Regions from separate parts of the Shewanella alkalitolerans genome, predicted to be linked through region 2. Evidence: riboswitches for the same ligand, from Rfam matches in the RefSeq annotation. Region 2 holds a riboswitch; the other holds the start of a gene.
What was found. A riboswitch is a leader RNA that binds a small molecule or an ion and turns the genes downstream of it on or off. The one in region 2 is predicted to bind thiamine pyrophosphate.
Positions count from the first base shown of each region.

Region 1: it holds a riboswitch for thiamine pyrophosphate, as region 2 does, so the genes downstream of both, K0J45_RS08775 (TonB-dependent receptor) here and thiC (phosphomethylpyrimidine synthase ThiC) in region 2, are expected to answer to the same signal.

Region 1 covers NZ_CP080422.1:1,942,869-1,948,649, reverse strand. The annotation lists gene pnuC (nicotinamide riboside transporter PnuC) at 1-257, opposite strand, end outside; gene K0J45_RS08780 (hypothetical protein) at 299-559, opposite strand; gene K0J45_RS08775 (TonB-dependent receptor) at 625-2,766, opposite strand; TPP riboswitch at 2,839-2,959, opposite strand; gene K0J45_RS08770 (YcfL family putative periplasmic lipoprotein) at 3,088-3,477, opposite strand; gene K0J45_RS08765 (PaaI family thioesterase) at 3,508-3,972, opposite strand; gene K0J45_RS08760 (PaaI family thioesterase) at 3,969-4,466, opposite strand; gene hinT (purine nucleoside phosphoramidase) at 4,497-4,847, opposite strand; gene K0J45_RS08750 (hypothetical protein) at 5,107-5,658, opposite strand.
Region 2 covers NZ_CP080422.1:2,390,540-2,396,320, forward strand. The annotation lists gene K0J45_RS10725 (bifunctional hydroxymethylpyrimidine kinase/phosphomethylpyrimidine kinase) at 1-1,343, opposite strand, end outside; gene thiC (phosphomethylpyrimidine synthase ThiC) at 1,346-3,382, opposite strand; TPP riboswitch at 3,560-3,658, opposite strand; gene K0J45_RS10735 (hypothetical protein) at 3,805-4,977, opposite strand; gene trhA (PAQR family membrane homeostasis protein TrhA) at 5,201-5,781, shown strand, end outside.

The DNA of each region.
Region 1 (5,781 bases), 450 kb from region 2:
CAGAAGCCGTAGCCAGCCATCGCCATGTAGTAGACGTTGAGCAGCGACTCCATCAGCAGGGAGACCTCCCAAAACAGCAAGGTATAGATGGCGGTACTGACAAACGCCGCCGCCCAGCACCAGATGTTGCCGCGCATCGCCAGCGCCAGGTAGGCCAATGCCAAGACCACGGCAACGGCCTCCCAAGCCGTCATGGCGTTGGCCTGCTCGAAAGCCTGGGTCAGGGTGCTGACCAAAGCGGACCAGAAATCTATCATAGGATGAGTGTCGCTCCCGTTAACTTATTCGCCTTTTGGCCTTATTCCTGATGGGACAGGTCCAGCTCACCGCCGATAAACTTGACCACGAACACCGCCTTGCCCCACTTCTCGTGGGCGGCCTCCATCTCGGTGGCCAACATCTGCATTACCTCGCCATACTCACCACACACCTGAGTGGCCATGGCATTGGTACGGCGCTCTATGTTGGGGTAAGTGTCAACCCGTCCGATAAACCATTTGATGGGATCGATATAGTTATCCTTGAGGGGATACATGCTGATTTCAGCGGTTAATTTCATCTTAACTCCTTAAAGAGGGCGAGCCCTGCCCGCCCCTACAAAGATTAGCAATGGCAAAGTGCCAATTACATGAACTTGACGTTGACAGTGACCCCCAGCTGGCGAGGGTCGCCATAACGGATATATTGCTTATCGGCCCAGCCGTTATCCGGCTCGTTACCGAAATAGAAGCCGCGCACGCCATACTTCTCATCAAACAGGTTGCGTCCCCAAAGGTAAGCCGACCAGGTCTCTGTCTCGTAGCCGACACGGGCATTGAAGATAGTATAGGGCTCTGACTTAGAGTCGTTGCTGTCTGAGTAGTAGAACTCGCTCTTACCACTGGTAGTCAGATTGGCAAACCAGCCCAGATCGCTACGATAGGTCGCGCCCGCGCTATAGGTAAGATTAGGTGAGTGAGCCAGCTCGCGGCCAGTGAGATCCACCAACCCACCGTATTTATCCTGGTAGGCGTAATCGCCGTAGGCGGTCTCTAGCCAGCCTAGCGTGCCGTATAACTTAAGGTTATCAGTGGCATACCAGTTGGCTTCCAGCTCGGCGCCATAGTTGTGTGAGCTACCGGCATTTTCGACGTAGAGGATGAACTTCTGTGGCTCGTCAGGGTTTTGCTGTGAGGCTGAGACCTGTTGATCGCGTCTGTCCATGTAAAACAGCGAGAAGTGTGTGGTCGCGTCGCCATCTAGCCACTCTGACTTGAGGCCCAGCTCATAGTTGTACAGAGTCTCGGCCTGGAACTCCTTCTTATCGCTAAGGGAAACTGGCAGTGACATGTTAAAGCCACCCGCCTTATAGCCACGGGCGATACGGGCATAGGCCTGTTGGCCTGGACTCAGGGTCTTGCTCAGGGCAATATGACCGCCCCACATGTTCTCAGAGGGATCGAAGGCATCCTTGTCCGAGTCGCTGTAATCGCTCTCGCGGCGCTCCAGACGGGCACCCACTGACAACGCGTAGCCATTGCCTAAGTCGCTGTCTAACTGCGCGAAAACTGCCAAGTTAGTCGCTTCATATTCGGCCAGCAGTCTGTCTTCCCAGCCGTTATAGACTTCGAGTGTGTCGTTGTCTTCTGTGAGTCTCAGACCATAGACACCCACCAACCAATCGGTGCTGCCATCGAAGATACGCCCCGCCTCGGTGGAGCTCAGACGAAACTCCTGAGACAGCGTGGTTCTGTCACCCAGCTTGTTCCAGGTGTAGTCGTATTGACAAGGCTCACCCTCGCAGCTGCGGGCCGCCCAAAACTCTGGGTTCGCCCAGTCACCGTCGTAGCCGTGATGAGTATCACTCTGGGCCACTGAGCTTAGTGAGACCAGCTCGAAGCTGTCGGCGCCTGAGTAAGTCAACTTAAGCGAGCCACCCGTGGTGCGCTGCTTGTCGACACCCGGCTCATCTGTGAGGGTATCGAAACCATTGTTGTCCAATGTCCAGGCATCGTAGCCGTTGTTAAAGTCGGCGTGCATCAGGCTGAGATCGGCCACCAGATCGTCTGTGGCATACCAACGCAGCTTGATGCGGCCGGTAAATTCATCTCTGCCGTTGGTATCATCTCGGCCCAGGTAAAGGTTGTCGCGATAGCCGTTCTGTTCATGTTGCTGCAGCGATACGCGGTACAAGAGCTTGCCCGAATCACTCAATGGGCCAGAGCTGAAGCCGCTATAGGTGCGCAGGTTATCGTCACCCAGTTGCAGCTCGGCGCCATGCTCGAATACCGAGGTAGGATCGTTACTCTTAAGGTAGATGAGACCGGCTAAGGCATTGGCACCATAGCGCGTGCCCTGTGGCCCGCGAAGCACCTCGACCTGCTGCAGGTCATACATGCTGGAGATCATCCCAAGGCCCGACATGTCGATGTCGTCTATGATGTAGCCAACCGAAGAGTTAGGTGCACCCTGATACTCCTCCTGCTCGCCCACACCGCGGATCTGGAAATATTTCGCCCGCGAGCTGCCGCCAGACCAGTTGAAATTGGCAATGCCGTTGAGTACGTCTTCAAAGTGCTGGGCGCCCTCGTCCTCGATCTGCTGTTGATCTATGACGCTGATGCTAGAGGGCATCTTGTCTAGGCTAGACTGGCGAAAATCGGAGGTGACGACTATCACTTCCATCTCGTCGTTGGCTGGCGGCGTATCGCTCGCCATCAGGCTGGTATGAGTTAACGCCGCCGCAACGGCAAGGGCGATGGGTGAATAAGATTTTAATGTAAACATAGGACCTCAAATCAATATTGAGATCCGGCACTTAAGAAAGCGAGAAAGAATGCACAGACAGATTGTGTAAAATCTAGTGATGTGGCCCATTCCTACGCCGGTATTAGCCGGATCAGGTTCTAAGGGTTCGTCCTGCGGACATCTCAGTCAATCGCTAAGCTATGGCTTGGCGTTAACACCCCTTGGCGAGGCCGATTATACATGACTCATACAAAGAGTTGACATATTTAACGCAATATTTGCGCGTGATCCATAAAAAAACGCCAGCATTGCTGACGTTTTCATCAAATCATTCGCTCGACTCATTCCTGAAAGCAATTTTTAATTGGAAATGGCCTCGCGCACATAGAGTTCACAACGCACCGCGGTGGCATTTGGGGACAGCGCCGTCACCTGCATCTGCTGCTTGCCGTGCAGCTTAAGGGACTTCCAACTCACCCCCTCATCCTCTACCGTCGCGCCATTGACATCATACCAGGTGAACTTATATTGCAGGCGCTGATCCTTTGGTGACTTACTGATGATAGTGCCGCGCGCCCGCAGGAAACCCGCCTCGGCTTGGGTGGTCACCGCGCTGACATCCACGTCTGAGTGGAAGGAGCCATTATCTACCCGCACCTCACCGGTGGAGCTGGTCATGATGCCGCCGGTATGGGGCGCACAGGCGCTCAGTCCCAGCAACAAGCAGCCTAACACTAATCCTTTGTTCATCACTATTCTCCTTATGCGACACCTTAACATCTATTCAATCAGAAAATGGGCGCGGGCGGTAGCAATCAAGGCCTTTCGGTTGGTTTGCCAACAGTTGATGTTTACGTTCGCCACGCGGCGCCCCTGACGGGTGATCTTACACTCGGCGAAGCTATCTCTGTGATGGCCCGCCCTTAAGTAATCGATAGAGAAATCGACGATTTTTGGCACCTTGGTGGTCTGCATAAACACCATCAGCTGCACGATCGCCGACATCTCCATAAATCCCGCTATCACCCCGCCATGAATGGCCGGCAGGGTTGGGTTACCGATATTTTCATCTTTCTTCGGTAGCTGAAACACCAGCTCGTCGCCGAAGCGCGCCACCTGCATGCCAATAAACTTAGCATAAGGAACATGCGCCAACAGGTGACCGAAATCGTTGAGTTCTGTCGCCTTCTTAACGATATCTTTAACGTTTAATGCCTGATTGGCTTCTGGTGTGACCATGGTCATTTTCCCTCTCCCATCAGAGCCTGTCTGAAGGCGTCGCCCACCATCTCAGGGCTGATACGCATGAAAGAACCCACCGCATGGGCGATAGGATCGTCGATAGAATCCTGATAGGCGATGGCGCGGGTAAAGGCCACGCTCGAGGAGAGCTTGTAACACTCGGCGAACCCATAGACGCTCTTGTTGGGCTCGGCGGGTTTCATGTAGTCGACCCGCAGATCCAGCGTCGGCGACAACTCCAGCGACTTGTACTTATCGAAGATGTTGCAGACCACGGCTGTGCCGCAGGCGGTGTCCATCAGGGTGGTGATCACCCCGCCATGTATCACGCCTGTGTCTGGATAACCGATAAGCTCACTGCTATAGGGCAGCTCGATCAGCACATGCTGCTCGCTGGCTTCGAGCACACTGAGCCCAAGTCGGCGACACTGCACTAGCTGACCGACGAAGCGGGTCGCCAAGTCTGTCAGCGGGAAAAAATCAGGGTTTGTCTTCATTACTCTACACAGTCCAAGAATAGTCTGGGATTAACGCGACACTAGCGGCCCCAGGAAATCACCGCCTAACAGGTGCATATGGATATGGAAGACTTCCTGACCGCCATGCTTGTTGCAGTTCATGATGAGACGATACCCATCCTCTGCGATGCCGGCTTCATCGGCCAGCTTGGCCGCTACCGTCATCATACGACCCAGGGCCTTCTCATCCGATGCCTTGACATCGTTAACAGTCGGGATCAGGTGATTGGGGATGATCAGAATATGAGTTGGCGCCTTGGGCTGAATGTCACGAAAGGCGGTGACCAGTTCATCTTGGTACAGGATGTCGGCGGGAATTTCGCGTCTAATTATTCTACTGAAAATGGTCTCTTCGGCCATTGCACTATCCTCGATATGTCGTTAATCCTGTCAGTATACTCACAAATAAGCTGTTTGTGATCCATCATATAAATAAAGGAGTTAACTCAATCAGCGAGTGATGATTTTTTAGCTTAGAGAATGAAAGAGCCCACCTGAATAACCAAGTGGGCCCTATGACTAGTGGGCACTATGAAAAGTGGGCGCAATGAAAGTAGGAAGCGTGATTGGCAGCACTGCGCTGAACACGGGCGCTCACCCCATCGATGTTAGCGACTATTTAATCGAATGCTAATCTATCGCTGTTCAATTGATCTTGCTGCTTGAGCTGCTTGAGATCCTCGCGCTCCGCTTCGATCTGCAGTAATTTGGGCGCCTTGAAAGTCAGCTTTAGATAGGCATCGTGGCGGGTCTTGGCCACCTGCTCTAGCGCCACATTGGTGCCATCGTCGGTAAAGCCATACCAGCGCTTGCCGAAGCAGCTCCCCTGCAACACACATTTATAGGAGCTCATCTCACTGCCAATGAACTCTGTTGTTTGATAGCCGGTATCGACTAGCGATTGCTTAATAAAATTAAAATCTTCTTTATAGTCATCATCATACAAGCCATAATTTCTGCTTGTCATGATGACTTTTAACAGCCCATGTTGCTTGTCGGCATAGAGCACATAATCCTTGGCTAGAGACAAAGACTTAGGTAATACATGGGTTTCCACCCTGAGTTCATCTCCCTGGCGTTTGACCTCGCCATACTGGCTGACATCCTCCCCCCAATCAAGCCCAAAAGGCGCCATTCCATGTGCATAAAGCGGCGCTAACACTACTAACAATGCTAACTTCTTCATCGTACCTATTCAGCAAGTCAAAAACTTGACGAATTCTACACAAAAATGTGCTTCCTCTAAATAGCCAGAGGCAAAAATATCCCATATTTGATTAAAATATATATGATT
Region 2 (5,781 bases):
CCATGCTTTAACGCCAGCTGCCAGTGATCGTTGATAAACACCTGAGCATCGTATTTGCGCCCCAGCGCGATAGCCGCTTGGATCTGTGCATCTAACACGGCGGCACCTTGGCTCTCTTCTTGTTTGCACTTTCTTTGTTTGCTGTCTTCTCCTTTGCGACCTCTTTGGCCATCATCCTCAAGCTTGATCCTCAGCTGCGCCGTGCTTGCACCGGCGGCCAGTACCTGCTCTAAAGTATTCACATTATCCACCACGGGATACACCCCGATGGGACGTTTAAGCCTTGGAAAACTAAGCCCCGGGAAACTAGGCCTTGGAAAACTCAGCGTCGAGGGGCCATCTGAAGCGCGATCTGAAGAGCTAAACGAAGTGATGCCAGCCACCTCTGTGATACGGGGAAGCAATACCAGGCCAGAAGGCCAACCGCAGCGGGCTAAAGGCCCGGCGCCGGCGCCCAAGGCTTTGGCCGACACTATGCCTTGGCCTACATAGGTTTTAGCGAGCAAGATGGCGTCGTGGAGCACCAGGCCCTGGGCCAGAAAGCTGGCGATCGCCGAGGACAGGGTACAGCCGCTACCGTGATGATTGGGGTTATCGACCCGCTCGCCGCTCAGGCGAAAGCTAGTGTGCTGGTGCAGCGGCGAGGTATGCGCCACCGCATTACAGATAAAGAGATCTTCCGCCTTATCGCTATGCCAGAGCGCGCCCTTGTCACCGCCTGTGATCAGCAGATTACAGGCTAAGCGCCTTGAGAGTGCGCTTGCCTGAGCTAGCATCTCATTGTTTGTTTTCGCCTCTTCGCCCACTAACTTGCCAAACTCGCTGGCGTTTGGTGTCACAAGGGTAAGCAGCTTAGCGAAGGGACTGAAATCCAACCCGGCAAGGTGCTTGGGCTCAGTTTTGAGCTCAGTTTTGAGCTTAGTTTTGGGCTGAGCGGAGGCCTGAACAGCAGATTCGCCAGTCAAGGCATCGCCGCAGGACGCTACCATCACGGGATCCAGAATAATCGGGATAGGCTGGCCATCATCCGTTTTCAGTGGCGCCATATGGGTCGCCAGCCAATCGGCGACAAGGTTAATCTGACGCTGATTGGCAAGCAGCCCTATCTTGATCGCCCTTGGCGGCAGATCTGCCAGCAGGGTATCGAGCTGAGCGAGCAAGATACCCTTGCTCACAGGCTCGACACCGTTAACCGCCACCGAGTTTTGCGCGGTAACGCAGGTGATCACGCTGCAACCATGGCAGTCCAGATCCGCCATAGTCGCAAGATCTGCCTGAATGCCAGCACCGCCCCCGCTGTCTGAACCGGCAATGGTCCAGACGATAGGTTTTTTAGCGGACATGGCTACACCTCTTCTGCTTTTTCGAGAGCCGTAATTTCAAGAGCAGTACTTTCAAAAGTGGTACTTTCAAGAGAGGCGCTTTCAACGCCAGGGCTTTGCTTCACCGCGCTGTGATAGAGCTCGCTGCCACTTTGCTTAAACTGCGCCGACATCTGCGCCATCCCTTGCTGGATCTCTGCCTTTGGCGCGCTAGCAGTAACGTCAATCTGCTCAACCTCAATCTCCCTCACCTCAATCGCTTGGGCCGCGGCGTATTCGCGCACTTCTTGGGTGATCTTCATCGAGCAGAACTTGGGACCGCACATGGAGCAGAAATGGGCTACCTTGGCCGACTCCTGCGGAAGTGATTCGTCGTGATACGCCCTGGCGGTATCGGGATCCAGCCCCAGGTTGTATTGATCTTCCCAGCGGAACTCGAACCTCGCCTTAGACAAGGCGTTGTCGCGGATCTGCGCGCCAGGATGCCCCTTGGCTACATCGCCGGCATGGGCGGCAATCTTATAGGCGATCAGCCCCTGCTTAACATCTTCCTTGTTTGGCAGACCAAGATGCTCCTTGGGCGTCACGTAGCAGAGCATGGCGCAGCCATACCAGGCGATCATCGCCGCCCCTATGCCTGAGGTGAAGTGATCATAACCTGGAGCAATGTCGGTGGTCTGAGGGCCTAGGGTATAAAACGGCGCCTCGTCACACAGCTCGAGCTGCTTATCCATGTTCTCCTTGATAAGCTGCATCGGGATATGACCCGGCCCTTCGATGATGGTCTGCACGTCATACTGCCAGGCCTTCTTAACCAGCTCGCCTAAGGTTTCCAACTCGGCAAACTGCGCCTCGTCGTTAGCATCGGCGATGGAGCCTGGTCGCATGCCATCACCCAACGAGAGGGAGACATCGTAGGCGGCGCACAGCTGACAGATCTCATCGAAGTGTTCATAGAGGAAGTTTTCCTTGTGGTGAGAGAGGCACCACTTGGCCATGATGGAACCGCCACGAGAGACTATGCCTGTGAGGCGCTTGGCCGTCATGGGCACATAGCGCAGGAGCACACCGGCGTGAATGGTAAAATAATCCACCCCCTGCTCCGCCTGCTCGATCAGGGTATCTCTGAAGATCTCCCAGGTGAGATCTTCGGCGACGCCATTGACCTTCTCCAGCGCCTGATAGATGGGCACAGTCCCGATGGGCACTGGCGAGTTACGGATGATCCACTCGCGGGTCTCATGGATATAGCGACCGGTCGAAAGGTCCATCACGGTATCCGCGCCCCAACGGGTGGCCCACACCAGCTTCTCCACCTCCTCTTCGATAGAGGAGGTAACCGCCGAGTTACCTATGTTGGCGTTGACCTTCACCAGGAAATTACGGCCGATGATCATAGGTTCAGCCTCAGGGTGGTTGATGTTAAGCGGTAAGATTGCCCGGCCTGCCGCCAACTCCTGACGCACAAACTCTGGCGTGATCGGCTTACCTAGCTTGGCGCCGAAACTCTCACCCGGCGCGCGCTGATTTAGCACCTCGTCGGTCACTGTCTCGCGTGCCATGTTCTCACGCAGGGCCACATACTCCATCTCGGGGCTGATGATGCCGCGTCTGGCGTAGTGCATCTGAGTCACCACCTTGCCTTCAAGGGCGCGTCTTGGCTTGGGCAGCTGCTCAAACCTCAGATGATCTAGCCCCTCATCGGCCAGACGCTGCTGGGTAAAACCTGAGCTTACCTGCTCGAGTTCTTGGGTATCGCCGCGCTCGGCGATCCACTCGCTGCGCAGCTTAACAAGACCACGACGCACATCGATATCAGCCTCGGGATCTGAATAGGGCCCGGCGCAGTCATAGACTGTGATGGGGGGATTCTTCTCATAGACAGGCGCCTCAGCCGTGCCGCCAATCAGGGTGTCTGACTGAAAGATCTGCCGCATCGCGACCTTGAGATCTGGCCTGCTGCCGCTTAGGTAAAATTTTTGCGAATTAGGGTGTTGTAGGGGTTTGAGGTTATCGATAAAGGCCTGGGCCTCTGCTCGCATTTCACGACGTGTTGACATAAGCAATCTCACTATAGGGTTAGATGAAGTTGCTTGTCTGGAGAAGTTTGGCGTTGAGGGCATTGAGTCAGGCCAAATGGCCTGATTCAAAAATATGCTGGGTGTCACTGGGATTGCGCTCGCCAAATTTGCGGCGATTTTAATCCTATTGGCCGATAAAAAACGGCGGGACACTAAGGTCATATTATGCTTGTTTCCTTCGCAGGGACTAACCTGATCAGGTTCAACGGATCCCGAATAAACGGTCTCAGCCTAATGGCACTCCGACAAGAGGGGCTCAGTATAGACCTAAGAGATTGAGGGTGGCAAGCCCCTTTAAATGAATGCTGGCATCAAATTAACAGTGCATAACAACCAAGTAAAATCAAAAACTTGAACAACACATAAGGCGAAAAATATTATTTAAATGAAAATATATCACGCTAATTTTTATCTTTAACCTTCACGCCCATCATACTCAGATGCTTATCGAGAGAGTCTTTAATCGCCTGTTTCACCTTGTCGCCACCACACTTAAAGGGGAAGCCTAAGTTTTCCCCATGGGGGTTAATTGCTGTCGCCACACTCACGACCCGATAACAGGTATCCCCTATCTTGACGATGCGATTGGGATCCACCTTGCTGTCTAAGGTGATTGCCGTCTCATACTCGTTCTCCTTAGGCAAGGCTAACACCCTCATCTCGCCATCCATCTCGCTCATCGACTTTTTCTGGGTGGCCTTGTCGGCGGCGTGCTCGACTAGCTTGTCCAGCTGTGCCTGTCTGTATCTTGCCATATAATCGCCAGTTGCAGCGCTTACCGCTCCCGAGTCTGCTGCTCCCCTCTCCAGATTAAGACCTTTCGCAGCCTTGAAAGAGAATGCTTCATTCTTTTTCTGAGTGTCAGCGTGCACTTCGATTTTAGGCGCGATGTTAAACTCGGAGGGATCAACTGCTGGAACAACGGAGGGCTCAACACTTGCTTGGGTAACATTAGGCTGGAAACGAGTAACTTGAGTCGCTGACGCCTCCTTCTCTGGACTCGGCTTAATCGGAGCGGCACTTTGCTGAGCGAAAATCGGCGCCGGATTGTCCTCTGTCACTTCAGCCCTTTGATTAAGCGTATCTTGCTTTGGCGCGTTTACTGGTACCTCAGCAGGGCGAGATTTGGCCTTCATGGCGTCAAACTCTGCCTGAGTCAGCATATAGGCGCTGATGGCCTTCTTGTCTTGCTTAATTGATTCCTGAGCCAGATATGGCCCCTTAAACTGCCAACTCAAGAAAGCCAGCAATGCAAGATGTGCCAGCAAGACGACCAAGAAGAGTGACAGATCTTTCCAGCCAATCCTTGCAGCTATAGCGATAGAAAGTGGGCCTTCAAAAGGTGCGTTAGGAACAAGTTCCTTAAGCGAAAGTTCCTCAAGCGAAAGCTCCTTAACCAAAAGCTCCTCTGCATGAGCGCCTTGGTCGGCTTGCTTACCCGCTAATGGCTCACTTGCTAGATGGCAGAAGACTAACTGCTCGATATCAATATCAGCATTAAGGTTTAGGTTTAGATTAAGATTGAGGTCAAGCCAGGAAGATTGGCTATCCTTAGGGTGCACTCGCAATAGCAACTCATCCTTTCCTTAGGAAACTTAGCATTTTAGAGAAGAAGAGATGCTATTAGTTCAATCAAGGATAGATAGTGGACAGTCTGAAATTTAAAAAGCAATAAATTCAATCACTAACATGACAAAATCCGAATTAGGCGTACACATGTACGCTTAACTGTTTCTTTTGCACCAGCATGCTGTTAGACTCACCATTAACGAGGTCTAACCAGTTTTAGAGAGTCTAATGCCACCACAGTCCCTGCCGCCACAAACCATACAGCCCCAAGAGATCGGCCTGAATAGTCAGCCCAGCTTTGCTGCTACGGCCGCTCCCTATAGCCGCGCAGAAGAGCTGGCAAACGCCCTCAGCCATGGCCTGGGTGTGATTGCAGGTATTCTGGCGCTAGCGTTTTCACTGCATAAGGGATGGGACAGGCTCACCGATCTTCAACTGGGCGGATTGGCACTCTATTGTTTGAGCATCATACTCCTGTTTCTCTGCTCAACGCTCTATCACAGCGTCTCGGCACCTAAGTTAAAGCATAAACTCAAGATAGCCGATCACTGCGCCATCTATCTGTTGATCGCCGGCACCTACACGCCGCTGATGCAGATCCTGCTCGACAGTGTCGAGGCCGATGCCATTCTCATCGCCATCTGGAGTCTGGCCCTAGGCGGGATCCTGTTTAAGACACTGTTTATTCACCGCTTCAAGATCTTTAGCCTAGTGCTTTATCTGGTGATGGGCTGGTTGTGTGTCATAGTGATGAAGCAGCTGCTTGCAGCCATGACGCTACTGGGCTTTCAGCTACTGCTGGCGGGCGG